DNA from 2 places in the Streptomyces sp. NPDC000880 genome. Region 2 is predicted to be linked to the other one. Evidence: riboswitches for the same ligand, from Rfam matches in the RefSeq annotation. Region 2 holds a riboswitch; the other holds the start of a gene.

Region 1 (16,361 bases), on a different contig from region 2:
CATCAACCGCCTCGTACGGATCGGCCGTGAGCGCCTCGCCTCCGCCCGGGTGATCGCCGAGGCCGCCCAGCGCGCCGTGCTGCCCGCCCCCGCCGCGCGGATCGGCGGGCTGCGCATCGCCGCGCGGTACGAGGCGGCGCAGGCGGACGCCTTTATCGGCGGCGACCTCTTCGCCGTACAGGACACGCCCTTCGGGGTCAGGCTGGTGGTTGGGGACGTACGGGGCAAGGGGCTGGGGGCGGTCGAAGCGGTGGCCGTGGTCCTCGGGGCCTTCCGGGAGGCGGCCGAGCAGGAGAGTTCGCTCGAAGGGGTCGCCTCGCGTCTTGAGCGGGCGCTGACCCGCGAGGGCACGCGGCGGGACGAACTGGACGCCGTCGAGGGGTTCACCACCGCCGTGCTCGCCGAGATCCCGCGCGGCGACGCCGTGGTGCGGGTGGTGAACCGGGGCCATCCGGAGCCGCTGGTGCTGTACGCCGACGGGGACCTGGACATCCTGGAGCCGACCTGGCCCGCGTTGCCCCTGGGAATGGGCGAACTGGGCGCGTGGCCGGACCGGTCGGAGGCGCATCCGCTCCCCCCCGGGGCCACGCTGCTCCTCTATACGGACGGCCTGTCCGAGGCGCGCGACGCGGGCGGCGTCTTCTACGACCTCGGCGAGCGGCTCGCGGGCCGGCTCTTTCCCGGGCCCGAGGAGCTGCTGGACGCGCTCGTCGACGACGTACGACGGCATACGGGCGGCGCAGCCACGGACGACATGGCGCTGCTGGCGGTCAGCCGTCCCACCGAGGGACAGCCGGACCGCCGCAGGATCGTGCCGGTGGTCAGAGCTCTGGGAGGCTCTGACCGTCGGAGCAGGTGATGGCCATCGCGCGGCCACGGGGCCGACGCAGGGCCGACACTGTGCGTAGTCGAAGCGCACCCCTCCGCATAACATTTGATGCACTGTCAGGTGGGGGCCCCGATCTGAGTGCCGATCAAGTCGCCCGACTCCGGCCGCTTGTGTCCTGGTAAGTCCCCGCCGAAGTCGTTAACGATCAGTCGGAACAGCTTGGAATACGACCCTGGAGTCTATTAACGTTCGATAACGCAGCGCGGTCGTCCCAGTCGTCGCAAGAGACGGCACCGTGCGCACGCGCCGAATCCCGCAAGGGAACCGGGGAACCACCAATTGGGGTGAATCGGGCACCTTTGCCGCTCTTTCCGCGGTCGAGGCGCCCGTAGGAGACCTTCCTGCTCCGAACCCGTCAGCTAACCCGGTAGGCGAGAAGGAAGGAAGGAGCACGCCTCCGTGGCGTCCAACAAGCCTGCCCCCGAAGCACCCTTCGGAACCCTGGAAACTGAGTTTTTCGGCGACGAACCGGCGGAGCGGGCATGGGAGGAATGGAACCCCACCGAGGATTCCGTCCATCCGGTGCGCGGCCGGCACCGTGTCATGAAGCAGCGAGGCGGGCTCGCCCGTAGCTCCACGGTGCTCGGCGTCGGCGTGATCGCCGCGGTGGGCGCGGGCGGCATGGCCACCGCGCAGGACAAGCCGCCGGTCTCCATATCCCTCCCCGATTCGATCGCGGACAACCTGCCTGATGCCCAGTCCCTGCCGGGCGTGGGCTCCCTGATGTCCGACGGCGCGTCGGACGCCGACGCGGGGAACGTGAACGCGGCCCCGCTCACGGCGATGACCCTCGCCGCGGACCCCGGCACCGGGGCCGGAACGGACAGCGCGTCCGGCGCCGGTGAGGCGCTGCGCGCCCGCATTCTCCAGCAGGCCGAGCAGCAGCAGTCGGAGGCGGACGCCGAGGCGAAGGCGGCCGCGGAGAAGCTCGCGGCCGAGAAGGCGGCGGCGGAGGCCGCGAAGCAGCAGACCGCGGCGGAGGCCAAGGCCGAGGCCGAGAAGCGCAAGGCCGAGGAGGCGGCGGCGGCGAAGGCGGAGGCGGCACGGCTGGCCAAGCTCGCGAAGAGCTTCGCCCTGCCCACGTCCTCGTACACGATCACCTCCACGTACGGCGAGTCCGGCTCCATGTGGTCCTCGGGCCACCACACCGGCCTGGACTTCGCCGCCCCGACGGGCACGCCGGCCAAGGCGGTCCACGGCGGCACCGTCAAGTCGGCGGGCTGGTCCGGCTCTTACGGCTACCGCATCGTCCTCGAGCTCGCCGACGGTACCGAGGTCTGGTACTGCCATCTGTCCTCGATGACCGCGAGCGCGGGCCAGCAGGTGACGACGGGCGAGACGATCGGCCGCGTCGGCGCGACGGGCAACGTGACGGGCCCGCACCTGCACCTGGAGGTCCACACGCCGGGTGGGTCGGGGCTCGACCCCATGGCGTGGCTGCGCGGCAAGGGCCTCAGCATCTGATCGTGCGCCACAGTCCCCGGCAGCCCTGGCGCACACCCCCCGAGGCCAGGGCTGCCGGTACAGCGCGTAGAACGGAATAGCGCGTACCACCACGGCCGTTGATCAAACCATGACTACTCTCCGAACTCTCGGCTCGTCCGACATCGCTGTTTCCCCGCTCGCCCTCGGGGGCAATGTCTTCGGCTGGACCGCCGACCAGGCGCAGTCCTTCGCCGTGCTCGACGCGTACACCGCCGCCGGCGGCAACTTCGTCGACACTGCCGACATGTACGCCTACTGGGCACCGGGCAACGAGGGCGGCGAGTCCGAGACCGTCATCGGCAACTGGCTCGCCGCGCGCGGCAACCGCTCCGACGTCGTCGTCGCGAGCAAGGTCGGCGCGCACCCCCAGTACCAGGGACTGTCCGCCAACATTGTCAAGGCCGCGGCTGAGGAATCCCTGAAGCGGCTGCGTACCGACTACATCGACCTGTACTACACGCACTACGACGACCTGAGCGTCCCCGTCGAGGAGATCATCACCGCCCTCGACCAGCTGGTGCAGGACGGCAAGGTCCGTGCCATCGCCGCGTCCAACATCAGCGCAGAGCGGCTCCAGGCGTCTTTGGACTTCTCGGAGCGCGAGGGGCTTGCCCGTTATGTCGCCCTGCAGCCGGAGTACAACCTCATCTCCCGCGATACGTACGAGGGCGATCTACAAGACACCGTCGCCCGTGCCGGGCTCGCTGCCGTCCCTTACTCCGCGCTCGCGTCCGGTTTCCTCACTGGTAAGTACCGGCCGGGTGTGACGGTGGACAGCGCACGGGCCGCGGGCGCCGGCGAGCACCTGGAGAACGGGCCGGGCCTGACGGTCCTCGCTGCGCTCGACAAGGTCGCCAAGGCACGTGGCGCGCAGGTCGCGACCGTCGCGCTCGCCTGGCTGGCCGCGCAGCCGACCGTCGTCGCGCCGATCGCCTCGGCCCGCACGGTCGAGCAGCTGCCCGCGCTGACCGCGGTCGCCGAGCTGGAGCTGACGGCCGACGAGCTGGCCGAGCTGACCGCGGCGTCGGCCACTTCGAGCGCGTGAGGTTCCCCCGGACGAGGTCTGGGGGCCATTGAGGACATCGGGTCCGTCGGAGGCCCGGTGAAGGCTAGGCCCTGTCCGGGCGGACAGGGCCTAGCCGCGGTACGGGTTGTAGCCGCCGTAGTCGCGGTGCGGCGGCGGTGTCCGTACCCGGCCCGTCGCCCGTGCCGCGTACGTCAGCGCGGGACCGGCGACGTCCTTGCGCTGCCACAGGTGGTGCAGCAGCTCCTGCTCGCGCTCCGCGAAGTCCGGGCCCGCCGCGTCGCGGTGGGCCCGGTGGCGCAGAAAGGCCAGGGACGTCGCGAACCGCTGGTACTCCGACACGGCGTGCGCGGCGGCCGGTCCGTGCGCGCGGCGGGCGACCTCGCGGGCCATCGTGCGCGCCCGCATCGAGGAGAGCGCCGGCGGCTCGGCGGCGGTCAGCCAGCCGGCCGCGGCGTACGCGGGCAGCTCGGCGGATATCGTGCGCAGTTCGCGCTGACGGGTCCAGATCGTCAGCCAGGTCAGCAGCCCGAAGGCGGGGACCATGAACGCTCCGTACACGGCGTAGAAGCCCCACGGGCCGAAGAGCGACGACGAGCCGTTCCACAGGGCGTGCATGCCCATGGCGAGGGCGAGGCCGAGCAGCGGCAGCACGATCCGGCGGATGCGCTGGCGCTGGGCGGCGCGCGCGGCGATCCCGAAGCCGATGCCGGTCAGCACGGTGAAGAGCGGGTGCGCGAACGGCGCCATGACGACGCGTACGAAGAAGGTCGCCGCGGTCACCGAGGCGAACCCCGATGTGCCTATCTCCTGGTCCTCGCCGAAGGCGGTGCCCAGGTAGAGGATGTTCTCGGTGAAGGCGAAGCCGGTCGCGGTGAAGCCGGCCACGACCACGCCGTCGACGATCCCGGTGAAGTCCCGTCTGCGGAAGATGAAGATCAGCAGGATCGCCGTGGCCTTCGCGCTCTCCTCGACGATCGGGGCTATCACCGTCGCGCCGAGCGTGTCCGCGCTCGCCGGGTCGGCGGTGGCGGTGGCTATCCAGCGGGTCGCGAAGGAGTTCGCGATGATCGCGACGAGGGCGGCGGCGAACGCGCCCCAGGCGAACGCGAACAGCAGATTCCGCCAGGGGCCCGGCTCGACCCGGTCCAGCCAGCGGAAGGCCGCGGTGAGGAGCGGGACGGGAAGGGTCGCGAGGCCGAGACCGACCAGGAAGCCGTGGGTGCCGGTCTGTTCGCGTACGAGCGCGAGGATGACGAGGCCGGAGAGGGCGAGGAGGGTGATCAGCGCCCCCGCCCGTACCGCTCTGCTGTGCCAGAGCCGGGAGGCGCGGCGCGGTTTGTAGCGCCAGCGGGCACGCTCCGGTACGGCGGTGAGCAGCTCGGCGAGGTGCTGCTCCTCGAACGCCGGGACCGCCGGATGCGGTGCGGGGTCCTGCGGGGGCGACTCGGACACCCATTGACCCTAACGAGGGACACTGACAACTGGCGATGGTGTCCGGGGTGCTACTCAGGGTTACGCGGGTCCCAACGCGCGGCGGAACAGCAGGTCGTGCACCTTGTGGCCCTTGTCCAGGCCCTGTCCTTCGAACCGGGTGAGCGGGCGGAAGGCGGGGCGCGGGGCGTAGCCGCCGTCCTCCTGGGTGTTCTCGAAGTCCGGGTACGCGGAGATCACCTCGAGCATCTGCTCGGCGTACGGCTCCCAGTCGGTCGCGCAGTGCAGGATCGCGCCGGGCTTCATGCAGGTGGCGGCGAGGGAGAGGAACTCGGGCTGGATCAGCCGCCGCTTGTGGTGCCGCTTCTTGGGCCAGGGGTCGGGGAAGAAGACGCGCAGCCCGTCGAGCGAGCGGGGCGGGAGCATCTCCCGCAGGAGGATGATCGCGTCGCCGTTGGCCACCCGGATGTTGGACAGCCCGTTCCGCTCCGCGAGACCGAGGAGATTGCCCTGGCCGGGGGTGTGGACGTCGACGGCCAGAATCCCGGTGGCGGGGTCCTCGGCGGCCATCTGCGCGGTGGCCTCGCCCATCCCGAACCCGATCTCCAGGACGACGGGCAGCCCGCCGAACATCTCATCGAGGTCGAGGACGCGGTGCCCGTCGATGTCGAGACCCCAGACGGGCCACAGCCGCTGAAGCGCGTCGCCCTGCCCGGCGGTCACGCGGCTCCGCCGCGGCTGGAAGCTGCGGATACGCCGCTCATGGTGCGACCCGGCGGGATCGGCGACGGGCCCGCCGGGGAAGCGGGGCTCGCGGTTGGCGCGGATGGGGGCCGGGGGGCCGTCGGGGGTGTGGTTTCGGAGCTCAGACACAGTGGCGTCAATTCTACGGGGGCCTGCGGGTGGAGCCCGTCCGCCCGGCAGTCGGCTTTGTCCGTGAACGCCGGACGGACTTGAAATCAGGCGTCGAGCGGCATGGCCCGCCCGGGCTAGCGGCTCGCACGAGCCAGGTTGCCGCCCGTCAGCGCGGTCAGGGCCCTGCGCGCCACCTCGCGGCCGATCGGCAGCGACGCCGTCGCCGCCGGGGACGGCGCGTTGAGCACATGCACCGTGCGCGGGGCCTCGCGGATCAGGAAGTCGTCCGCCAGCGTCCCGTCCCGCAGCACCGCCTGCGCCCGCACCCCCGCAGGGACGGGGCGTAGATCGTCCTCGGTCACCGCCGGGAGCAGCTTCTGCACCGCCGTCGCGAACGCCCGTCTCGACAGCGAGCGGTGCAGCTCCCCCACTCCGTACCGCCAGTGCCTGCGGGCGACCCGCCACGAGCCCGGCCAGGCCAGCGTCTGTGCCATGTCCCGGGGGCGGACCGCCGACCAGCTGTAGCCCTCGCGGGCAAGCGCCGGGACCGCGTTCGGCCCGACGTGGACGCCGCCGTCGATGCCGCGGGTGAGGTGGACCCCGAGGAACGGGAAGGCCGGGTCCGGGACGGGGTAGACCAGGCCCCGGACCAGCTCGGGCCGCGTCAGCTCGTAGTACTCGCCCCGGAAGGGGACGATCCGCATCCCCGGCTCGTCGCCCGCCAGCAGCGCAACCCGGTCGCAGTGCAGCCCCGCGCAATTGACCAGCACCCGTGCCCTGACCACCGCCCCCGATGCCGTACGCACGGCGACGCCCCAACTGCGGCGGTCGATCTCGGCGGCCTCCTCGCCGTACCGGATGTCCGCGTCGGACGCGGCCCCCAGCTGCGCCGCCACCGCTCCGAAATCGCACACCCCCGTGGTGCCGACCCGGATCGCCGCGAGGCCCCGCACCTGCGGCTCGTACTCCATGATCTGGGCGGGGCCCAGCTCCCGCACCGGAATGCCGTTCTCCCGGCCGCGCTGGACCAGTGCGTGCAGCCGCGGCAGCTCCTCCCGGCCGGTGGCCACGATCAGCTTCCCGGTGACCTTGTGCTCGATGCCGTACTCCGCGCAGAACTTGACCATCTCGGCCGCCCCGCGCACCGCGAACCGCGCCTTGAGCGACCCCGGCCGGTAGTAGATCCCGCTGTGGATCACTCCGCTGTTCCGGCCGGTCTGGTGCCGCGCGGGCCCGGGCTCCTTCTCCAGAACGGTCACCCGGGTGCCGGGAGCCGCGCGCGTGAGCGCATACGCCGTCGACAGGCCGACGATCCCGCCGCCGATCACCAGCACGTCACAGTCGAAGCCATGCCCATGGCTGTGCCCGTAGCCATGGGCGAAGTCCTGCCCGGACGCCGTCACCGCGTCACCTCCCACCCCGATAGTGCACTGGCCCACCGACAATGGTCTTAAACCAGCCAGGTGAGCCGGGTCGCGCGCCATCGGGCCGTGCTACGCCGGAGTCACCAGCAGCGGCCGGGCCCGCTCCCGCAGCTCCACCACCCGCGGCTCGTCGCCGTACGGCTCCAGCCGGTGCAGCAGATCCCGTACGTACTCCGTGGTCCGTGCCGAGGAGATCCGTCCCGCGACCTCCACCGCGCGCGTGCCCGCCGCGCACGCCGCGTCCAGGTTTCCCGACTCCAGTTCGGCGACGGCCGACACCACGAGCCGCAGCCCGTGCGAGCGAACGAACTCCTCAGTGGGCCGCGACAGGGCCTGCTCGGTGAAGCGCCGCACCTGGCGCGGCGCCTTCAGATCGCGGTAGCACTCAGCGGCGTCCGCGGCGAACCTGTCGTACGAGTAGAAGCCCAGCCAGGACGGGTCCGCGTCGCCCTCCCGTGAGCGTTCCAGCCAGCCCTCCGCCGCTTTCAGCGCGGCCCCCGCCGCCGGCGCGTCGCTCGCCTTCGCATGCGCCCGGGCCTCCACCAGCCGGAAGAAGCTCATCGTGCGGGCGGTGGCGAGTCCACGGTTGCGCTCCAGGGCCGCCTGGGCCAGGTCCACGCCCTCGTCCGCGAAGCCGCGGTACGTCGCCTGCAGCGACATCGAAGCCAGTACGTAGCCCCCTAACGGCACGTCCGCCGCCGCGCGGGCCAGCCGCAGCGCCTGGATGTAGTACCGCTGCGCCGCCTCCTGCTGGCCCGTATCGAAGGCAATCCACCCGGCCAGCCGGGTCAGTTCGGCGGCCGCGCCGAACAGCGCGCGCCCCACTTCGTCCGAATACGCCCCCAGGAGCAGCGGCGCGGCGTCCACCCGCAGACACTCCGGCACCATTGACGAACGCCAGTCCCCACCGCCGTACTTGGAGTCCCAGCGCCGCGCGTCCTCCGCCGCCTCCCTGAGCTTGGCCACGTCGCTGTGACCCACGCGGGCGGGGGTGTCGTCCGCCGCGTCGACCGATCGCTCGACCGACGAGTCGGCGGGGGTTATCAGCCATCGGGACGCGGGCGTCGCGTAAGCGCTCACCGCGAAGGAACCGGCCAGCGACTGCCAGATGCCGCCGCTGCCCGCCCGCCGCCCCGCCAGATCCAGGCGGTACAGCTCGGTGGCCGATTTCACCGCCTCGCCCACATCGCGCGGGAAGGCGAGCCCGACCTCGGGGGCCGGGTCGGCGTCCGCCAGACCGATCTCGTGCAGCGGCACCGGACGGCCCAGCTTGGCGCCGATCGCGGCGGCGATGAGATGGGGCGCGGCACCCTGCGGCACCATGCCCTTGGACACCCATCTCGCCACGGAGGTCTTGTCGTAACGAAGGGTCAGACCGCGCTGCGCGCCGAGGTCGTTGACCCGCCGGGCGAGGCCGGCGTTGCTGATTCCCGCGAGGGCGAGAACGGTGCCGAGCTTTTCGTTCGGCCCGCGTTGCTCCCTGGACATGCGCCACCCCTCGACACACAGACGGCCGCCGCGTCGCTGCCTGGGCGCACGGCATTCGTGCTGTGTCCTCCGCTGGTGAACAGCTTCCGAGCAGCTCTGGGGTCCCGGCTGCAAAAGCACCTGGCCGAGCCCCTCGGAATATGCACCCGTACGGAGAACATCAGTAAACCCAGCGTAGTTCGCCGCATCCCGACCGTTAAGGGGCCGTGTTCCGTATGGCGAGATTGTTGTGCGTTGGAGGAGACGGCGGGTGGATGGCGGGTCGTCGTCGTGCTCCCTGGCGTGCTCCGGGTGTGTGGCCGTGCGCCCGTCCGTGCGCTCTGGCCGGGCCGGTGGGCGGGCGCTTCGATGAGTCCTGCGTGGGTCGGCCCACTGCGTACTGGAACCAGTGGGCTGGGGGACACCGCTGCCTCAATCCCCGCGGGTGGCGGACCGGTCCGGGAGGCGAACAGCGCCTCCCGGACTGCGTGTGTGCACCGGTGGGGGACGGGTCAGCGGCCGTGAGGATATCCGCAGAATGGCTGAATGCTGACCGTCCTTCGCATCCCTTTTGCGCCTGTGTGGGCGTCGGCCGTCCTTCCCGTCGTGTCCTGGATGTGTCCTGGAACGTCGCCAAATCGCCAATGCCAGGGGCGCGTTCCCTTTCTGCGCGTGCGATCCGGAGCCCCTCCTGTGCGCCGCCTACGTGGCAGCATGTTCTCGAAGCGGCAACTTCCCGGGCGGCAACGGCCAGGGGCCGGGTTTGTCCACAGCCTGTGGAGGCGGCGATGCGGTGGTTGGTGGGCTGGAGCAGTATCGCCGCGAACTTCGGTACGGCCGGGGCCGTCGGCTCGTCCGACGAGGGCCGCACCGTCCACCCCGTGGGCGCCCAACTCCTTTGGGGCGACCCGGATCCGCTCTGGGCGGTCGGTGACTGGCGACCCGACGAGGTGCGCGTCGTCACCGTCGATGCCATCACCAAGCTTGCTGTCCTCGGCTGCTGCGCGGCCACTGACGAGGAACTGCGCGTCGGGCTCTTCGCGGCGCGCGGCGGGGCGCTCAGGCATCTGACCGCGTGGGCCGGCAGCTATACGTGCGTTGTGCAGGCCGGCCGCCGGATCACGATCGTCGGCGATCTCGCCGGGGCGAGACCCGTCTTCTACACGCCGTGGGCGAACGGCACCGCGTACGCGACCGCCGCGCTGCCGCTCGCCGACCTGATCGAAGCACAGCTGGACATTGGGCACTTGGCGGCGCTGCTCGCCTGTCCGGAGACGCCGGAGGCGCTGCGCGACTCGACTCCGTACGACGGTGTGAAGCGCATCCCACCGGGGCACGCGCTGATCCTGCGCGAGGGGTCGAGGGAGATCACCGGATACGAGCGGGTCGCCTCGCTCGCCGTGGCCGGGCCGCAGATCGAGGCGGAGCGCGCGGTGAACGGCGTACGCGACGCGCTGATCGATGCGGTACGGGCCAGGCTCACCGCGCCGCGACACGCGCCCGAGACCCTGCCGCCCGACCCCGGCCCCGTACCGGGGATGGGGCCTGCGGAACGGCGCGCCGCGCGCGGGGGTCCGGCTCCGGGGATCGGCGCGGACCTGTCCGGCGGCAGTGCGTCCGGCACGATCGCGCTGCTGGCGGCGGGGCTGCCGGGACGGCCCGGCACGGTGCTCGGCCACGGCACGGGCGCGGGGGAGCGGCTGCTCGCCGTCACCTTCAACGATCTGGCGACGGGCGGGCGTGAGGCGGAAGAGGCCGAGCTGGAACGGGCGCGGGCGATCGCGGCGAATCCGCGGCTGCACCATGTGGTGGTCGCGGCCGGGGAGGAGAGCCTGCCGTACGCGGGCCTCGACGGGCCGCTGACCGACGAGCCCGCGCCGTCGCTGGTCACGGCGGAGCGTAACCGCAGCCGGCTGGCCGCGGGGAGCGCCGACCACTTCACGGGGGCGGGTGCGCGGCAGGTCCTGGACGCGCATCCGGCGCGCCTGGCGGACCTGCTGCTGGACCGGCGGCGTCGCCATCTGCTGCGCCCGGCCGCGGCGTTGGCGCGCGCCGAGGGTCCCTCGCCGCAGTCGCTGTTCATCCCGGTGACTCTGTACCGGGCGGCGCGGCGGCTGGCCCGTACGCCCTACCGCACCGGCCTGGAGACGGCGGCGGACCGGCTGCTCGAGGCGAACCGTCCCGGCGGCCTGCGGGGTGGCACCGGACCGCTGGGGGCGTCGCTCGCTGCGCTGACCTGGTCCCGGCCGGGGCCTGCGGCGCGCTGGCTGACGGGTGAGGCGCTTGCTGAAGTATCGGTTCGCCTGACGGGGGCGGCGACGCGCCCGACGTCGGTCCTGCGCCCCGGCGAGGCCCGCGCCCGGGCGGCGCTCACCCGCCACGCGTCGGACCAGCGGATCCTGGAACAGGCGGCGGAGATCCGCAGTCAGCGCCTGCATGCGCCCTTTCTGGACAACCAGGTCGTACGGGCCTGCCGCGACCTTCCCGAATCGCTACGGGTCAAGCCGGGCGCCCGCGCGGAGATCCTCCGCAAGGTCCTCGCGGGCGCGGGCATCCACGACCTGCCCCCGGGCTGGGGCGCGACAAGCCAAGCGTTGTCCACGGCAGCGGCCCGCACGGGTCTGCGCGCATCGCTCCCCCACCTGATCGCACTCTTCGACGCCCCGCTGCTCGCGGACGCGGGCCTGGTGGAGGCCCGCGTCATCCGCAAGGCCCTCCGCGCGGCGTCCGAGGGCGAACCGGTCCCGCTGGACGGCCTGGCGGACCTGATCTCGACGGAACTGTGGCTACGGAGGCTGCTCTCGCGCCGGGGTACATGCTGGACGGGCACGGCGGCGCCGAGGCAGCGGGCGGTGGCGGGAGGCGTTCCGCCGAGACCGACGCTGCAGTCGGGGTGACGGCTACGGGGTGGCCCGGGGCCGTGGGCGCCGTGGCGTTGCCGCCCCGGTGCGTGTGGGCGCCGAGACCCTGCGGCCGGACTGCGGCCGGGTCCTGTCAGCGGCAGCTGATCCGGGACAGGGCCCAGTCTCCGAGGGCCGCCGAGTCGAGCGCCCTGAGCGGTTCGACGACCAGCCGGATCGTCTTCACTCCGGCGAGCGACACATGGACCGGCACGGCCGCGTCCCCACCGCGCATCACTGGGGACCGCCACAGCCGAGCACCGTCGCCGTGGACGGAGAAGCGCATCGCGCCCAGGCCCAGCGTCAGGTCGTCGACGCCGACCAGCGCGTCGAAACCGGCGCACTGCCGGTTGAGGTCGATGGTGACGGAGGACTTGGCGTGCACGGTCACCCCGTGTCCGTACCGCGTGCCGTCGATCGACATGCCCGAGCGCTGCCAGAGCCAGGTGCTCCCACGCAGGCGGACCTCGGGCCCGGTGTGGTCGCCCCGCACGCCGTACTCCAGCCGGTTGACCTGGTAGACCCGCAAGGCCGGCGCGGGAGGCGGGGTGGACGGGGTGGGCGTCGGCTTCGGCGTGGGCTTGGGGGCGGGCGGGGCAGGCAGCTTGGGCCCTGGCTGGGCAGGCGAGGGTGTCGGCGTCGGCTCCATGGTTGGCTCGGTGGTCGCCGTGGGCCCCGCCGCCGGCGAGGAATTCCCCGGCGGCGGGGCCTGCTCCAGCGCGGGCGGGCCCGGAGGCTCCGGTTTCGGTAACGGCGCGGGCTTCTGCGGCACTACGGGTAGCACGGCCGCGGGCTTCGCCTCGGGCTTCGGCGCGGTCTGGGGGTCGTCGCCCGAGAACGCCCACACCAGCCCGGCGGCCACCGCGATGGCAATCGCCGCCGCGATACTCGCCTTCGCCGGTGCGCCCAGCCCCTCCGATGCCGCTGTTCCACCGGCCGCACCTCCGGAGGCGCCGGGCGCACCGCCCGTGGCGGCGGCCGCACCGGCCCCCGCCGCCCCCGCGGCCCCGGCCACGACCCCGGCGACCTTGAGGGAGTAACCGGCGGCGAACCAGCCGATGACCGCGATCGGCAGCAGCGCCGGAATCCCGGCGTTGACATGCGCGAGCTCCCGCGCGGCCAGCCGGCACTTGGCGCACTCGTCCAGGTGCTTGCGCAGCCCTCGCTCGGCCCGCATCCGCAGACCCCCGCGGGCATACGCCCCCAGCCGGTCGGCGTACCGGGCGCAGTCGCCGCCCGAGGTGAGCGCGTTGCTCACATGAGCCTGCAGATAGGCCTGCTTGAGGCCCTCGCGGGCCCGGCTGGCCAGCACCGCCGTGGCGTTGGCGGTCAGCCCGAAGAGCGGCGCGACCTCGCTCGGCGACTCCTCCTCGACGGTGGTGTGCCAGAGCACCGCCTGCCAGCGCTCGGGCAGTGAGCGGAAGGCCCGGACCGCCAGCGACTGCTCCGCCTGGTGCATCGCGCGCACATCGGCGCCCAGATCGAGCGCGGCGTCGCTGGCCGCATCCGAGCTGCGGGCGGCCTCCGCGGCGAACACCGCGAAGTCCTCGACCAGTTGCTCCCGCTTTGCCGTTTTCATCCAGGCGGCGGCGACGCGCCGGACGGTCGTGAGGAGATACGCCCGCACGGCCTGCTCGGGCCCCGAGCCCCCGCGTACCGCCTGCAGTGTCCGCGCGAACACTTCGGCCGTCAGATCGTCGGCGGTGTGCGCGTCCCGGCAGCAGGTGCGCGCATATCGGCGGACGGCGACCGAGTGGCGGCGGAACAGCTCCTCGTAGGCGCTGTCGTCGCCGTCGCGCATCCGCTGGAGCAATTCGGCGTCGGACGCCGGCAGTTCTGGCGGCGGAGTTACGGAGTCGAGGCTCCCGCCCGTGGGCTGCGACGGCACGGCATGCTCGTGCGCGCCACCCACCCCGGAACCGGACACGCCGGACGCACCGGCAGGACCCGCGGCGCCGGGCGCCGCGGACGACCCACCGGGCCCGCCCTGGCTGGGCACCTGCCGAGATGGCAGCTCGGCCGGCTCAGTGCCGCCCGATCCGTCGAGTGACTCGTCCCGACCGTCACCGCTCATCGCGGAAGCCCCCGTAAGCACCATCAGACCCGAACACCGGCCCAGAGTGCCACAGAGCGCCATGGGTCCGTACCCCCTGCAACGTCAACCACTCATCCGGGGAGCCTTCCCGAATCCGAGCTGTCCCTCACTCGTTCGGGAAGGCTCAACCTGCCTTGTGCAAAAGTCAGTTGGCGAGCAGGACAGAGGGGGCGGAGCGCTAACTACCGCCGTCGCACCTCACGCGGACCGCGGCCGCAGCCCCTCCAGCAGGATGTCCAGCAGCCGGGCCGAAGCCGCCGCCTGCTGCGCCGCATCCGGCAGCGAAGGCGCGGCCGTGGCTATCACCAGCAGCACGTCCGCCACGGTCACATCGCCGCGCAGCTCACCCGCCGCCCGCGCCCGGTCGACCAGCTGCCCGACGATCTCCAGCAGATCCGCCGCTCCCGTGTCGTCCTGCTCCTGGGCCGGCACCGGACGCGGCCCTACCACCCGCAGCCCGGGCTGCGCGCCGACCCGCTGATGCGGCAACCGCGCCCCGTCCGGTACAACAGCCGTCGACTCGTCGGCGTCCACGCCCACCCGCAGCACCTGCGGCGGCAGCAACCGTCCCGCGCCCGAAGCCACCGACGTACGAAGGAAACGGGAGAGCGCCGACCACGGCTCCTCCTCCTGCCCCAGAGCCGTACGCGCCTGCTCCGTCAGCCGGGAGGTCTCCTCCTCGGCTATGCGCCGCACCAGGACGTCCTTGCTCGGGAAGCGGCGGTAGACCGTCCCGACGCCGACCCTGGCCCGGCGCGCCACGTCCTCCATCGGCGCGCCGTACCCCAGCTCGCCGAACACCTCGCGAGCCGCCCGCAGTACATGCTCGAGATTGCGCTGTGCGTCCACACGCAGCGGCGCCGAGCGGCTGGCCCCGCTCGATCCCGCCCGTCCGATCCCGTCGGCCGCCGAACCCTGTGCGACGGCAGCCTGCCAATGCGAATTCTGAATGGTCATACACGTTCCCCCGGTCATGATGTCTCCCCCCGGAGACCTCCCCGCCCAGTCTGTCGAGCGTGCCTTGACCGGACACCCCGACGAGGTACGAACATAGTTGAGCCAGGGTCAATTCAGAAGGGGGTAGTTCCGCACGGAGCGCCCCCCGATCGGCGCAAGGGCCGGAAGGTTCCTGTTTAGGCCCCCTCCCATAACCCCCCTCGCAGGGTCTGACCTGCACACCTTCCCCGCCGCCCGGCGGAGCGCCGCCGCAGAGTGGCGCGAAGCCTCCGGTCACACAATTTGCCGGGGCTGTGGACAAACGCCTGAGGCCGTTGCCTCATGGGATGGTGAAGGCTGCTAACTTCCGGGGGACGACCCCCGGCCCCCCGCCGGGCGCGCGCATTCTCATCATCGGTGGCGGCTACGTCGGGATGTACACGGCACTGCGTCTCCAGCGGAAACTGAAGCAGGAGCTGGCACGCGGCGAGGCGGAGATCATGGTGGTCACGCCCGACCCGTACATGACGTATCAGCCCTTCCTCCCGGAAGCGGCCGCCGGTTCCATCTCCCCGCGTCATGTCGTGGTCCCCCTGCGCAGAGTGCTCGACAACTGCAAGATCGTCATCGGCGAGGCCAAGGCAGTCGACCACGGCAAGCGCACCGCGACCGTCACCACACTCGCCACCGCGGAGGAGGGCACCGGCGCGGTGGAGATCACGTACGACGAGCTCGTCATAGCGCCGGGCTCGATCTCCCGCACCCTCCCGATCCCCGGTCTCGCCGAATACGCAATCGGCTTCAAGACCGTCGAGGAAGCCATCGGCCTGCGCAACCACGTCATCGAGCAGATGGACATCGCCTCCTCCACCCGCGACCCCGCGATCCGCGACGCGGCCCTCACCTACGTCTTCGTCGGCGGCGGCTACGCGGGCGTGGAGGCACTCGCCGAGCTGGAGGACATGGCCCGCTACACCGCGCGTTACTACCACAACATCAAGCCCGAGGACCTGAAATGGATCCTCGTCGAGGCCAGCAACCGCATCCTCCCCGAGGTCGGCGAGAAGATGGGCAAGTACGCCATCCGCGAGCTGCGTTCGCGCAATATCGACGTACGCCTCGAAACCCGCCTGGACTCCTGCGAGGACCGTATCGCCGTACTCAGCGACGGCACCCGCTTCCCGACCCGCACGGTCGTCTGGACCGCGGGCGTCAAGCCGGCTCCCGTCCTCTCCGCCACGGATCTGCCGCTCAATGAGCGCGGCCGGCTCGTCTGCACCGCCAAGCTCACCGTCGCCGGCGTCGACCACGCCTGGTCAGCCGGCGACGCCGCGGCCGTCCCGGACGTAACCGCCGAAGAACCGGGCAAGGAATGCGCGCCCAACGCCCAGCACGCCGTGCGCCAGACCAAGGTCCTGGCCGAGAACATCACGGCGTCGATGCGCGGCGAGCCCGTCAAGGAGTACGCCCACAAGTACGTCGGATCGGTCGCCTCCCTCGGCCTCCACAAGGGCGTCGCGCATGTCTACGGCCGTAAGCTCAAGGGCTATCCGGCCTGGCTGATGCACCGCGTGTATCACCTCAGCCGCGTCCCCACCTTCAACCGCAAGGCCCGGGTGCTCGCCGAGTGGACCTTGTCCGGGCTGTTCAAGCGCGAGATCGTCTCCCTCGGCTCGCTGGAACACCCGCGCGCCGAATTCGAACTCGCCGCGGGCGGCAAACGCCCGGGCCACGGGCCCGACAGCGGACCGCACCACGGCCCCAAACCGGGGCCCAAACCCGGTTCCCCGCCCGGCCCCCAGCCCGGTTCCCCGCCCGGGCCGAAGCCCGAACCCGAGCCCGGCTCCGAAAG
Region 2 (14,317 bases):
GGGACAAGGAGCTGGGGCTGTTCGCCCGACTCCACCGACGGGCCCAGGGTGAGCGTCTCGGTCGCCGAAGGCTTCTCGGCCGTGCCGCCGAGGTGCAGGTGGATCGGGCCGCCGCGGTGCCAGAGCCAGAGTTCGTCGGAGCGTACGCGGTGCCAGCGCGAGCTCTCGCCGGGGTGCAGCAGGAAGTAGATGCCGGTGGCGTACGGCCGCGGACCGGGATAGCCGCGCGGGGTCGTCGAGCCCGCCGTCTGCCAGGTCTGCCTGAACCAGCCGCCTTCCACGTGCGGTTCGAGGCCGAGGAGCGGGACCAGAGGGGATGTCGGTTCGGTCATGGGCCCATTCTCGTACCAGGCGGGTGACGTCTCTGGTCAGTTGCGGTACCCGGAGGTAGCTTCCCGGCCATGACTGGGACGCCCACGCCGATCCCCGTCGAGCAACTGCGATTCGCCGTGCACGCCCAGGTGCACAGCTCCCGGCCCGAGGTCGTCGCCGTCGCGCACACCCACTCCGTGCACGGGTGGGCGCTGTCCGCGCTCGGTGAGCTGGTCGAGCCGATCACACAGGAAGCGTGCGCCTTCTACGAGGACCACGCCCTGGTCGACCGGGATACGGGCGTGGTCGTCGACCAGGAGGAGGGGCGTCGGATCGCCGGCGCCCTCGGCGCGTACAAGGCCGTCGTCCTGCGCAATCACGGGCTGCTGACCGTCGGCGACTCGGTCGACGCCGCGGCCTGGTGGTTCATCTCCATGGAGCGCTGCGCCCAGGTACAGCTCGCGGCGAGGGCGGCGGGCAAGCCCCTGATGATCGAGCATCGGGACGCGGTGGCCACCCGCGAGCAGCTCGGCAGCGATCTGGTCGCATGGATCAACTACCAGCCCCTGTGGCGGCAGATCAGCCAGGCGGAACCCGATCTGCTGCATTGGCGAAGCAGTTGCAGAGCAGTGAGGGGTCAATCGGGCACCGGCACGTTCACCCCCTGTAGCCTCGGGCGCCGGGGCGTGCGCCTCTTTCGTACGGCACAATTCCCAGGAATCACACGGAAGTTCAGTTGGTACGAGGCGGGGAAGGCGGCGTTCGCTCGTGGCGGTGCAAGAAGCGGGACAGTGCGACGAATGTACGCACGGCGCGCGCGAAGGGCATCGGCGAGCAGTGGCCGAATTCCTCGCCAAGCGGGACGAGTTTGCCGCCGGGCAGGGGCTGCCGGCCGCCGTCGCCCACTCGCCGGGCGCCTCGCGCCAGTGGGTGTCGGACGAGCTGACCCAGTCGGCCCGCACGGTCGCCGACCGCAGCCGTGAGGCCGGTGAGGCGTGGCTCCAACTGGTATGGCAGCGATCGTTGTTGGCCGTCTGGGCGGCCTTCGCCGCTCTCGCGCTGGGGCAGATCGTGACCGCGATCGGCGGGGGCTGGACCGGCGCCCGCACCTCCGGGCTGCTCGCCGCGTTCGTCGTCGGCTCCCTGCTGAGCGGCGCAGCCCGCCTGCACCGGTCGCGCGGCGGCCTTCTCGCCCCGCTGATCGGCGAGGACAACCGCCTCTCCACCTCGCGCGCCGTCGCCACCGGCTGGGTGCTGCTCGTCGTCTTCTCGGTGCTGGTGCTCGCCCTCCAGCTGGCCTGGGCCTCGTCCGCCGCCGACCGGGACGCGCTGATCGAAGGACTTGGCCTGGCCCGTGGCGCGGGCATGCTGTCCGTCCTCGCGCTCGTGTGCGCGATCGCCGTCGTCGTACGCCGCGTGGTGGCAGTACGCGTCACCGGCCAGCGGCTGCAGAAGATTCGCGCCGACCGGCCGCGCCTGGCGGATCTGCTCTGCGACGACAGCGGGCGCGGCAGCTTCGCGGATGCGCAGTACGCCCTGGTGAGCTCCGTCGCGGCGGTCTTCGCGCTGGTACGGCTCGCCCGCCGGCCCGAGCAGCTGCCCGATCTGCCGTGGGGGCTTGCCCTGCTGGTCGCGGTCTCGGCGGCGACGTACTTCGCGGCGAAGTACGCGGAGGGCGGCCGGCCGATCGTGCTCTCGGTCGTCCGGGCCCGCGAGCCCGGGGATCTGGACGCACCCATCCGTACTGGCGACGACATCGAGATCCGCGGCGCCGGCTTCGTACCTCCGGGCGCGGGCACGCCCGACCGGCTCGCCCGGATGGTCGTGCGCATCGGCGCGGTTCATGTCCATGTCCCGCTGATCCCGGTCCCCGGCGGCTTCGCCAATCCGACAGACACCGAACTCACCGTGCCGGTCCCGGTGGACGTCGAGCCGGGGCCGGTGAACATCCAGGTGGTGACGGCATCGGGGATGGAGAGCAACCGCTGCCTCATCGAGGTGACGGACTGACCCACCTGGCGCAACGGACCGATCCCGGCCTCTCTCCATGTCACAGAGTGAGCCGCACGACTGGTGAGCGGCTCAGCTTCGTCGTACGTATGGTCAGTTGACGGGTCAACCGAAGGCGGGACCAGTGATGACACACACATATCGGGCGATGGCCGACTACGGCACGGTAGACGGAAGGCGCCGCGGCTGGAAAGAGAGGGCGAGCCACTACGCCCTTCTGCCGCTTCGGTTCTTTCTCGGCGTGACCTTCATCTACGCGGGGATCGACAAGCTCACGGACAGTCAGTTCATGGCCGCGAGCGGGCAGGGCTCCGTCGGGGAGCTGATGCGCAGCGTGCGCGACACCTCCGCCGTGCCCGCTCTCGTCGACCTTGCGCTCAAGAGCCCCGAGGGCTTCGGCTACGCGATTGCCTTCGGTGAACTCGCCGTTGGCATCGGCACCCTCGTCGGGCTGCTGGCCCGGCTCGCCGCGCTCGGCGGGGCGCTCATCTCGCTGAGCCTGTGGCTGACGGTGAGCTGGCAGACCGAGCCGTACTACTACGGCAATGACCTCGCCTATTTGATGGCCTGGCTGCCGCTGGTGCTCGCCGGGGCCCCGTTCCTTTCGCTCGACGCCCTTCTGGCCGACCGGCGACGCCGAATGCCGTAGTGCGTCCAGGTCACCGCCCCGGCCAGGAACAGACCGCCGAAGACGACCGGGAAGACCACGAACCAGGGTGTCTGCCAGGAGTCGGCCGCATCGCCCGCGTACAGCAGCGCTGCGGCCAGCACGGCGAGGCCCGCGATCAGCTTGCCCGGCCGGAATTCATGCCGGAGTTCACGACGCGGCACGGGTCACCTCCACCTGTCCGATGCCCACTTCGAGGCGGAGTTCCAGCGTGCCCGACGGCTTCGCGCCGGCCGGCGCGGGCAGGGTGCTCTGCCGGTCCTGGCCGGGGGCGATATCGATGTCGTTCGCCGCGTCTGCGGGCAGCCGGATGTCGCCGATGCCCGCTTCGACCCGCAGCTCCACCGGCGTGTCCTTCGGTACCACGACCTTGAGCTGACCGGCCCCGACCTCTGCCCTCGTCGACACTGCCCGGCCGGCGGGGACGGAGAGGGAGGAGAGGTCGAGGGTCGCGACGCCGGAGCCGAGTTCGTATTGCCGCTGGACGGCGGCCACCGAGGCCGGCTTCCAGTCCGTACGCGCCCAGTGAGTGCTGATGTCCTTGGGAAGAGCGGCAGCTCCCGCCAGCAGACCCGCCGTGATCATCGTCATCGTGATCGTGCCGAAGCCGGTACGGCCAAGCAGCGCGCTGACCAGCAGGCCGAGCCCGAACACCGAAAGCGCGCAGGCAAGACCGATCTGCAGACTCGTGCCAAGCGGACTGCCGTCCCAGCTGAGCCCCGTGCCGAGGCCGCCCGCGAGGAGGGCGAGGAGGAAGACGGTGCCGCCGATTCCGCGCGGCCCGCGCGTCTGCGGGGGAGCGGCTGACGTACGCCTCCGCGGCGGAGCGGCGGCCTCCGCGGCCGCCTGGGCCGCAGCGTCTTCCGGGCCCCACAGATAGCCGGTCGCCACCGGGCCCGTCGTGCCGTCCTTGATGATCGGGTCCCGCCACCAGGACGGGCTGTCGCGGACGGGCGGCGCCTTCGTCTCGGGCGGCGCCTCGGCCACCGCGTGCGCCGTCGCGGTGTACGGCAGCGCGCCGGCGGGGGCGGCGATACTGCGGCGCTGCGACCACACGGCCGCGCCGACGACCGCGACCGAGAGGAGGGCGGCGAAGGCAAGCGTCCCGCCGCTTCCCATCATGGACAGGAACAGTCCGCAGCCGATCAGGGCGAGGAGCACGGCCGTCAGCGACGCGCCCTCCACCCGGCCCGACAGCAGGCGACGCGCCTCGTTCTCCTCCTCGTCCTCGAAGGGGATCAGCAGCCAGGCGAAGCCGTAGAAGATCAGGCCGATGCCACCGGTCACGGAGAGCACACCGATCACGATCCTGAAGATCACCGGGTCTATGTCGCAGTACCGGCCGAGCCCGCCGCAGACACCCGCCACAACCTTCTGGTTCGGGGCGCGGCGCAGCGGCTGCGCCTCGGGTCGCGCCTCGGGCGGCGCGTTCGGTTGCGCAGGAGGCGGAGTGGTCGGCTGTGTCATACGTCCATGGTGACGGGCCCCGCGCCGGGACGGCACCCACGCCGACCCTGGCCCTTCCCTGATATCGGCCCGGCCGCGGGCCCCGGCTTTCAGGGTCGGTTTAGGGGACGACCCTGATACAACGGCCCGCCTCTGCATGTGACGATCGGGGCATGCCAGTCGCCACGCCCCGATCCGCCGGACCCTCCCGCGCCCCCGCGCCGGAGGAGCAGCCGCTGCGCAAGCTGTACCGCAGCGCCGACGGCCGGATGCTCGGTGGTGTGGCGCGCGGCCTTGCCGGGCACCTGGGACTGCCCGTCATCTGGGTCCGCCTCGTCTTCCTGGGCCTGTTCATGGCCGATGGCCTCGGCGTGCTGCTGTACGCCGTCTTCTGGATCGTCGTGCCGCTCGGCGTCGGCGGCAGGGCCGCCGAGCCGCGTTCCGTGTTCGAGGCCACGCCGGACGGCAGGCGCCGACTGCGCAAGCCCGACAAGGGACAGCTCTTCGCGATGGTCGCGCTGCTCGTCGGCGCCGCGATCTTCGCCGGCAATGTCGACATGGGCAGCAACACCAACCGCTATGTCTGGCCGACGCTGTTGATCGGCGCCGGTGTGGTGCTGGTGTGGCGGCAGGCGGACAACGCCCGCCGTGCCCGCTGGGCCACCCTGTCGACGGGTGGCCGCCGCCGCAGGCTGCTGCAACTGGGCCGCGCGCTCGCGGGCGTCGCCCTGGTCGGCATGGGCCTCACCGTCTTCATGGTGGTACGCGGCTCCGCCGCCCAGCTCGGCAACGTACTGACCGCGGCTATCGCCGTCATCGCCGGTGTCGCCCTGCTCGCCGGCCCCTGGCTGGTGCGGATGACCCAGGACCTCTCGGAGGAGCGGACGATGCGCATCCGCGCCCAGGAACGGGCGGAGGTCGCCGCGCACGTCCATGACTCCGTACTGCACACCCTCACCCTGATCCAGCGGAACGCCGACGAAGCGGGCGAAGTACGCCGCCTCGCCCGCGCCCAGGAGCGCGAGCTGCGGAACTGGCTCTACAAGCCGGAGGGCACCGGCAAGGACGAGGACGAGGAACCGGACACGTTCGCCGAGGCGGTGAAGAAGGCCGCGGCCGAGGTCGAGGACAAGCACGGCGTACCGCTGGAAGTCGTGGTCGTCGGCGACTGCCCGCTGGACGAGAAACTGGCCGCACAGATGCAAGCCGCACGCGAGGCAATGGTCAATGCGGCCAAGTACGGTGGCGAGGGCGGGGCCGTCCAGGTCTACGCCGAGGTCGAGGGCCGCACGGTCTTCGTGTCGGTACGGGACCGGGGGCCGGGCTTCGACCTGGATTCCGTCCCCGGCGACCGGATGGGCGTAAGAGAATCGATCATCGGCCGGATGCAGCGCAACGGCGGGACGGCACGGCTTCGCTCGGTGCCCGGCGGGGGCACCGAGGTCGAGCTGGAGATGGAGAGGGTGGGCGAATGACCGAGACCGAGGCTGCTGGAGAGACTGCCGAGCGGCACGTACGGGTCGTGCTCGTCGACGACCACCGGATGTTCCGCACCGGAGTGCAGGCCGAAATCGGCCAGACCGACCGCACCGGCGTCGAAGTGGTCGGCGAGGCCGCCGACGTCGACCAGGCGGTCACCGTGATCACGGCGACCCGGCCCGAGGTCGTCCTGCTGGATGTACATCTGCCGGGCGGCGGTGGAGTGCAGGTGCTGCGCCGCTGCGCCTCGCTGATGGCGGCGTCTGCGAACCCGGTGCGCTTCCTGGCGCTGTCCGTCTCCGACGCGGCCGAGGACGTGATCGGAGTGATCCGGGGCGGCGCCCGCGGCTATGTCACCAAAACGATCACGGGCACGGATCTGGTCGACTCGATCTTCCGCGTGCAGGACGGGGACGCGGTGTTCTCGCCGCGTCTGGCGGGCTTCGTGCTGGACGCTTTCGCCTCGACGGACGCGCCGCCGGTGGACGAGGACCTCGATCGGCTCACCCAGCGGGAGCGCGAGGTGCTGCGGCTGATCGCGCGGGGTTACGCGTACAAGGAAATCGCGAAGCAGCTGTTCATCTCGGTGAAGACGGTGGAGTCGCATGTGTCGGCGGTGCTGCGGAAGTTGCAGCTCTCGAACCGGCACGAGCTGACGCGGTGGGCGACGGCCCGTCGTCTGGTTTAGGCTCCTTCGTGAGGTAACTGGTACATAGCCGGGCAACCGTCCAAGCCATGTTCACCTCTTCGCGCACGGCGCGGCCGTCAGCTTCTCCGGCTACAACGACCCGGCCGCCGAGCCCCGCTCGCTGACGGCCGTGGACGGGTTCTGACCCGGCCGGCTTACGCGGGGCGGGTCGCGGCGGCGAAGGGCATCTCGTCGATCGGCGCGACGCGGACCGGGGCGCCTGGGCGCGGGGCGTGGATCATCTGGCCGCCGCCGATGTACAGGCCGACGTGGCTGACGCCGGAGTAGAAGAACACCAGGTCACCGGGGGCGAGTTGGGAACGGGATACCCGTCGGCCCGCGTTGATCTGCGTGTACGTGGTGCGGGGCAGCGAGATCCCCGCGGAGCCCCAGGCGGCCTGGGTGAGCCCGGAACAGTCGAAGGAGCCGGGCCCGGTCGCGCCCCAGACGTACGGCTTGCCGAGCGCTCCGTAGGCGTACGCGACGGCTTGGGCGGCACGGGAGTTGGGGGCCTTGAGGGAGCCGCGGGAGCCGGCTGACCGGTCGGCACGCGTGTCCGCGGGGCTTTCCGCACCGTTCCAGCTGTCGTACGAGGCGCGCTGCTCGGCGGTGAGCTCGGCGAGGAGGCGTTCGGCGGCCGCGAGCTTGTTTTGGACGGTGGCCTTGTGCTTTGCCAGCTCGGTCTGCCGGGCCTTGAGACCGTCCATGCGCTCGGCCGCCTCGGCCCTCAACCGGGCGATCTCCACGAGCTGTTGGTGCACACCGCCGATGGCGTCCGCCTGCCGTGTGCCGACCCGCTCGACGAGCGCGGCCCGCTCCAGATACTCGTCGGGGTCGGAGGTGAGGGCGAGCTGCAACCCCGGGTCGATGCCGCCGGCGCGGTACTGGGCGGTGGCGATCGAACCGAGGGCGTTGCGTGAGGTGTTGAGCCGCTCGGTCCTGCGGGCTGCCTCCTCGCGCAGTGAGTCCAGCGACGCGCGGGCCTTCGCGGTCTGCTCCTTGGCTCCGTTGTACTTCTCGGTGGCGGCCTCCGCCTCCTGGTAGAGCTTGTCGACCTTGGCCTTGATCTGTGCGGGAGTGAGACGGGGCTCGGCCTGCCCGGTGCCGTCGAACGCGGTGGCGGTCGCTGCGCCGGCGAGCGCGAGGGTGGCGGCGGTCCGGGCGGCCGGCCCGCTGAGCGGATGCTGCTTGGGTTTCCGGTGCGCTGCCACGAGGGCGTCCACGTCCTTCCGTCTTCCCCGCGGTCCGAGTCCGAGGCTGAATCCGACGCCCGATCCGACGCCGTGTCCGCCGCGTCCGCCGAATCCGACGGCGGTCCGCACGGGGGGAGCGGTCCGCCGCCGGATCTCTCGGCGGGGGTGGCCGACTGCCGCCCGGGAGCCCGGCGGCGGTGGGGAGTCGGTCACCTGAGAAGGACGCTAAACCTGAGAGTCACGGGAATGAGGCGTGGACCGGTACTGCCCGAAGCTGGATATGTGGGTGCGCTTTCTGACAGCGGGACCGACGGTGCCGGCTCGGTTTCCCGTGCAGCGGTGACCGATGCGGCGAATGAGCCGCACCTGCCCGGAGAGCGGTGGTATGGGGAGGGCTAGGCTCCGCGACATGGACGTACTCATCAATGTCTTCGTCGCCCTGCACATCATCGGCATCGCGTCACTACTCGGCGGCTTCCTCACCCAGATGAAGGCGATGGCCGCGGGAACGGCCCGCTTCACCCCGGCGATGCTGCACGGCGCGCTGACCATGCTGATCACGGGCGTGGCACTGGTGGGCCTGAACCAGGCGGACGACCAGCCGGTGAACAACCTGAAGGTCGGCATCAAGCTGGCGGTGCTGGTTGTGATCCTGGGCCTGGTGTACGTCAAGCGGGACGAGGAGAAGGTGGAGAAGGCGCTGTTCGGTGCGGTGGGCGGGCTGACGGTCGCGAACATCTTCATCGCGACGCTCTGGACGTGAGCCGGGCGTGAGCCGGGCATAGGCTGGAATGAGCTGGACATGAGAACGCCCGGGCGCCGCTGTCGGCCCGGGCGTTCGTGCGTTGACCGGTCCTCAGGCCGGGCGCACGCTGCCGTAGATCGGCATGTAGTAGATCGATTCCTCTCGGACGTTCGCACCCGGCTTGGGCGCGTGGATCATCTTGCCGTCGCCGATGTAGATGCCGACGTGGCTGATGTCGTCGTAGAAGAAGACCAGGTCACCGGGGAGCAGATCCTTCGGCGCGACCCGCTCGCCCACCTCCACCTGGTCCCAGGTGGTGCGCGGCAGGTCCACGCCCGCCGCCTTCCAGGCGGCCTGGGTCAGTCCCGAGCAGTCGTAGGAGCTCGGGCCCGATGCTCCCCAGACGTACGGCTTGCCAATCTGGGAGCGGGCGAAGGACAGGACCTTCTCGGCCTTCGCCGCGTACGTGGCGCCGCCCGCGGAGCCGGAGCCGGTGCCCGCCCCGGTGCCCGTGCCGCCGTCCTGGTTCTGTTCCTGGCGCCGCTCGGCCTCCGCCCTGGCGCGGGCCTCCTCCTGGGCCTTGGCCTCGGCCTTGCGGCGGGCCTCTTCCTCCTTCTTGCGCTCGATCGCCGCAAGCCGCGCCTTCTCCTCGGCCGTCAGCTTCGACAGCAGCGTGCGCGCCTCGCCGAGCTTCGCCTGGACGTCCTGCTTGCTGGTGCGCAGGGCGTGTTGGGAGCGGGTGAGCGACTCGAGGCTCTTCGTCGCCTCCGCGCGCTGCTCGGTGGCCGCCGCCCGCTGGGTCTCATAGTCCGTGATCGCGCTGCGCTGACGGTCGGTCAGCCGGCTCATCAGCTGCGTCTGGTCGAAGTAGGCCTCCGGGCTGTCCGCGAAGAGCAGCGCGGCGGTCGGGGTGACCGCGCCCGTGCGGTACTGCGCGGCCGCGTAGTTGCCCAGCGCCCGCCGCGACTCGTTCAGCTTGTCCGTGCGCTTGGCGGCGTCGTCGAGCAGCTGGTCGACCTCGCGGCGCTTCTCCGCGGTCGCTTCCTTGGCCTTGTTGTACTTCTGGGTCGCCGTGCCGGCCTGCCGGTACAGGTCGTCGACCTTTTTCTGCACCTCTTCGACGGAGGGCTTCGGCTCAGCGGGTGCGGCGTTGGCGCTCTGCGTGGACAGCAGGGTGACCGAGGCGAGGGCTGCCGTCGTGAACCCGACGGCGGGGGAGGTCTTAACGGTTCGACTTCGCGTTTTGCGATGCGACGCCAAGGCCGACATCTCCTTCTTCCGTGGACCGCCTACCGGGTTAGCTGTCGGGTTCGGGCGGAACGGAAGATCGCCCTACGGACCGAGTGAGGCAGGGTCCGATTCACCCCGGTTGTGCATAGTGGGTCCCCGGTTCCGAACTCTCTTGTGGAAAGCCCGAATTCGGCGCAGGCCGCCCGATTGGCGTGGATCGCCATGGGGGTACGGGCTGCCCTGGTGGAGCACGCTAGCCAACTCGTGTGGCTGCTGTGAAGGTTGATGTTCGAAATGCCCGATACGTTTTCGTGACCTTGGCGATCGGCGAACCGGTGCCCTCGTGTGATGACCCGGTGGCACGGGTCGATGACGGAGAGTGGCGGCTTCAAATCGTCCGCCCGTGTCGTCCGTCGTATCCCAATGCGGCGGCGAGCTGTCAGTGCGGCGGCCTAGACTCGTAGAGCGATGAGCAGCCTCTTTGACGACAGCTTCCTGGCGGACCTCCAGCCCAGCGCGGAGCACCACCCGCCGCCGCCCGAGGACTCGGCCCCGGAGGAGATCCCTGACGATCTCTTCCAGGGCGCTTACGACGTCCCCCCGGCCCGGGACCCGTACCACCGCGACGGCGCCCCGCGCACCGTCGTGGACCCCGCCACCCTGCTCGAGGGGCTGAACGAGCAGCAGCGTGCCGCCGTCGTGCACACCGGCTCGCCGCTGCTCATCGTGGCCGGGGCAGGGTCCGGCAAGACCCGGGTGCTGACCCACCGGATCGCGCATCTGCTGGGCACCCGCAGCGTCCACCCCGGCCAGATACTGGCGATCACGTTCACCAACAAGGCCGCCGGCGAGATGAAGGAGCGCGTCGAGCAGCTCGTAGGCCCGCGCGCCAACGCCATGTGGGTCATGACCTTCCACAGCGCCTGCGTCCGCATCCTGCGCCGGGAGTCCAAGAGGCTCGGCTTCACCTCGTCGTTCTCGATCTACGACGCCGCCGACTCCAAGCGCCTCATGGCCCTGGTCTGCCGTGATCTGGAACTCGATCCCAAGAAGTTCCCGCCGAAGTCCTTCAGCGCGAAGATCTCGAATCTGAAGAACGAGCTGATCGACGAGGAGACCTTCGCCGACCAGGCTGTCGACGGGTTCGAGAAGACGCTCGCCGAGGCGTACCGGATGTACCAGGCGAGGCTGCGCGAGGCCAATGCCCTGGACTTCGACGACATCATCATGACGACGGTGCATCTGCTGCAGGCGTTCCCGGACGTCGCCGAGCACTACCAGCGCCGGTTCCGCCATGTCCTGGTGGACGAGTACCAGGACACCAACCACGCTCAGTACACACTCGTACGCGAGCTGGTGGGTCCCTCGGGCCCGGATGACGACCCGGCCGAGCTCTGCGTCGTCGGCGACGCCGACCAGTCGATCTACGCCTTCCGCGGCGCGACCATCCGCAACATCCTCCAGTTCGAGGAGGACTACCCGGACGCGACGACGATCCTGCTGGAGCAGAACTACCGCTCCACGCAGACGATCCTCTCCGCCGCCAACGCCGTCATCGAGCGCAACGAAAGCCGCCGCCCGAAGAACCTGTGGACCAACGCCGGCGCCGGCGCGCAGATCACCGGCTATGTCGCCGACACCGAGCACGACGAGGCGCAGTTCGTCGCCGACGAGATCGACCGGCTGACGGACGCCGGCGACGCGAAGGCCGGCGACGTCGCGGTCTTCTACCGTACGAACGCCCAGTCCCGTGTTTTCGAAGAGATCTTCATCCGGGTGGGACTGCCGTACAAGGTCGTCGGCGGAGTGCGCTTCTACGAGCGCAAGGAGGTCCGGGACGTCCTCGCGTATCTGCGAGTTCTCGCCAATCCCGAGGACAATGTCCCGCTGCGCCGCATCCTCAACGTCCCCAAGCGCGGCATCGGCGACCGCGCCGAGGCGATGATCGACGCGCTCGCGCTGCGCGAGAAGATCACCTTCCCGCAGGCGCTGCGCCGCGTCGACGAGGCGTACGGCATGGCGGCCCGCTCGGCCAACGCCGTCAAGCGGTTCAACGTGCTGATGGAGGAGTTGCGTACGGTCGTCGAGTCGGGCGCCGGACCGGCCACCGTGCTCGAGGCCGTCCTGGAGCGGACCGGCTACCTCGCCGAGTTGCAGGCGTCGACCGATCCGCAGGACGAGACGCGCATCGAGAACCTGCAGGAACTGGCCGCCGTGGCCCTGGAGTTCGAGCAGGACCGCGCCGAGGAGGAAGGTGCGGGAACGCTCGCCGAGTTCCTTGAGCAGGTCGCGCTCGTCGCCGACTCCGACCAGATCCCGGACGAGGACGAGGACGGCTCCGGCGTCATCACACTGATGACGCTGCACACGGCGAAGGGCCTCGAGTTCCCGGTGGTGTTCCTGACGGGCATGGAGGACGGCGTCTTCCCGCACATGCGCGCCCTCGGCCAGGTGAAGGAGCTGGAGGAGGAGCGGCGGCTGGCGTACGTCGGCATCACACGCGCCCGCGAGCGCCTCTATCTGACGCGGTCGTCGATGCGCAGCGCCTGGGGCCAGCCCTCGTACAACCCGCCCTCGCGCTTCCTGGAGGAGATCCCGGGGCAGCACCTGCAGTGGAAGCGGACCGGTCCGATGGCCGCGCCCGCCGGTCCGACGTCCGGCATCGCCTCGTCGCTCTCGTCCTCGCGCTCACGCGTGGGCGGCGGTTCTTCTGGCTTCGCCACGCGGCGTACGACCGACAAGCCGGTGATCTCGCTGGCGGTCGGAGACCGGGTCACGCATGACCAGTTCGGCCTGGGGACCGTGGTGGGAGTGACGGGGCTGGGTGCGGACGCGCAGGCGACGATCGACTTCGGGGACACCAAGCCGAAGCGGCTGCTGCTGCGGTACGCGCCGGTCGAAAAGCTCTGATCGGTGCTTACGTCGGGTCGAGGCCGTGGCTGCGAAGCCACGGCAGCGGGTCGATCGCCGAGCCGCCGCCGGGCCGTACCTCGAAGTGGAGGTGCGGTCCGGTGGAGTTGCCGGAGTTGCCGGAGTACGCGATGACGTCACCGGCCTTGACCGAACCGGAGCGGATCTTGGTGCTGCTGAGGTGGCAGTACCAGGTCTCGGTGCCGTCGGGCGAGGTCACGATGGCCATGTTTCCGTAGGCGCTGTTCCACTGCGTACGGACTGTGCCGTCGGTCGCGGCCATCACCTCGGTGCCGTACGACACCGGGAAGTCGATGCCGGTGTGCACGGACATCCAGTTGACGCCGGCCTGGCCGTAGTATGCGCTCAGGCCTTCCCGCTGCACCGGCAGTACGAACTTGGGGCGCATCGCCTCGCGGCGCTTGGCCTCTTCGTCGCGCTTCTTCTTCTCCGCCTCCTGGCGCGCCTTCAGGTCGAGGCGTTCCTGGGTGCGCGACGCGCGGTCGCCGAAATCGCGGGCGTCGGCGCTGAGGGCGGCGAGCTGCGTGTCCATCTTGTTGTTGGCCGCGATCGCCTTGGGGGAGGACGGATCGGCCGCCTCCAGGTTGGTGTCGCCCTTGGTCTCGCCGCTGGTGCCGAGGCTGCCGACGGAGGCGGCGGCGATGCCGGCGACGCCCATCACGCAGGCGGAGGGCACGGCGACGGTGAGGAGCGCGGAGCGCTTCGCGGGGGTGCGGCGACGGCCGCGGGACCCGCCGGAACGGCGGACGGGGCGGGGGATGACGGCGGCGGCGAGGGGTTCGGGTTCCGGCGCCAGCTCGCCGCCGAGTTCGGCTTCCGCTTCTGGCTCGGCCTCTGCCTCGGGTTCAGGCTCGGCCTCGGCCTCGGCCTCGTACTGGTACTCCTCGTACTCGTACGTGAGGTCGGGCTGGAATTCCGGCTGGAAGTCAGGCTGGAATTCGGTGGAGAGGTCGGCGGGCCCCGCCGGACTGAAGTCCTGGTCCGGGATGAATTCATGCTCCGGCGTGAACTGTTGCGGTACGTGCGGCAGGATGGCTTCCGCGCCCGTGTTCCAGGCGGTGGCGTCGTACGTGCCGGTGTCGAAGGCGGGCCCCGTCCACTGTCCGGTGGTGTCGTACGCGAACGTGGCCGCGGCGGTTTCGTACTGACTCGTCTGCGCGGTCTGGTCCCACGCGGCGGCGTCCCACTGGCCCGTCGCGTCGTACTGCACCGCGGCGGCGTCGTAGTGGCCTGTGGCGTCGTACTGGGCGGTGCTGTCGTACTGCGCGTGAGTCTCGTACTGCGGGAATTGCTGCGTCTGCTGCGGCTGTTGTGCCTGCTGCGCGGCGTAGACGTCGTAACCGGAGGTCTGCTGCGCCCCGGTGTCCCACTGGGTGGTGTCGTACTGGCCGCTGTGAGCGGCTTCGTAACTGCCAGGAAGCGCACCGAAGAGCGGGTCGGTGTCAAAGCTGCCAGAGGTGTAACCGTCGTGTTCGGCGTACCCGGCGTGGGCGTGCTGGTCGTTCACCAACTTCTCTCTCGCCTCGGCAGCAGGACCTGGGTTCTGGGGCCGTCGAGCGCGGGTCCCAGAGGCAAAGCAGTGGCGCGACTGTACCTGGCGGTATGCGACGGCGACA

The links. Region 2 has a riboswitch for cyclic di-AMP ahead of ACWDO5_RS31670 (NlpC/P60 family protein). Riboswitches for the same ligand answer to the same signal wherever they lie in the genome.
Region 1: it holds a riboswitch for cyclic di-AMP, as region 2 does, so the genes downstream of both, ACWDO5_RS29090 (M23 family metallopeptidase) here and ACWDO5_RS31670 (NlpC/P60 family protein) in region 2, are expected to answer to the same signal.

Annotation. Positions count from the first base shown of each region.
Region 1 is NZ_JBSFMS010000123.1:4,139-20,499, reverse strand. It holds gene ACWDO5_RS29095 (PP2C family protein-serine/threonine phosphatase) at 1-859, shown strand, start outside; cyclic di-AMP (ydaO/yuaA leader) riboswitch at 1,124-1,278, shown strand; gene ACWDO5_RS29090 (M23 family metallopeptidase) at 1,289-2,353, shown strand; gene ACWDO5_RS29085 (aldo/keto reductase) at 2,463-3,419, shown strand; gene ACWDO5_RS29080 (PrsW family intramembrane metalloprotease) at 3,510-4,853, opposite strand; gene trmB (tRNA (guanosine(46)-N7)-methyltransferase TrmB) at 4,914-5,705, opposite strand; gene lhgO (L-2-hydroxyglutarate oxidase) at 5,822-7,171, opposite strand; gene ACWDO5_RS29065 (MFS transporter) at 7,181-8,599, opposite strand; gene ACWDO5_RS29060 (asparagine synthase-related protein) at 9,367-11,475, shown strand; gene ACWDO5_RS29055 (sigma-70 family RNA polymerase sigma factor) at 11,573-13,552, opposite strand; gene ACWDO5_RS29050 (TetR/AcrR family transcriptional regulator) at 13,772-14,530, opposite strand; gene ACWDO5_RS29045 (NAD(P)/FAD-dependent oxidoreductase) at 14,857-16,361, shown strand, end outside.
Region 2 is NZ_JBSFMS010000152.1:2,084-16,400, reverse strand. It holds partial or broken gene ACWDO5_RS31715 (cupin domain-containing protein) at 1-332, opposite strand, end outside; partial or broken gene ACWDO5_RS31710 (class II aldolase/adducin family protein) at 429-917, shown strand; gene ACWDO5_RS31705 (hypothetical protein) at 1,081-2,322, shown strand; gene ACWDO5_RS31700 (DoxX family protein) at 2,450-2,971, shown strand; gene ACWDO5_RS31695 (PspC domain-containing protein) at 3,140-4,456, opposite strand; gene ACWDO5_RS31690 (PspC domain-containing protein) at 4,609-5,910, shown strand; gene ACWDO5_RS31685 (LuxR C-terminal-related transcriptional regulator) at 5,907-6,602, shown strand; gene ACWDO5_RS31680 (NlpC/P60 family protein) at 6,758-7,813, opposite strand; gene ACWDO5_RS31675 (hypothetical protein) at 8,205-8,558, shown strand; gene ACWDO5_RS31670 (NlpC/P60 family protein) at 8,652-9,809, opposite strand; cyclic di-AMP (ydaO/yuaA leader) riboswitch at 9,812-9,975, opposite strand; gene pcrA (DNA helicase PcrA) at 10,239-12,680, shown strand; gene ACWDO5_RS31660 (M23 family metallopeptidase) at 12,688-14,208, opposite strand.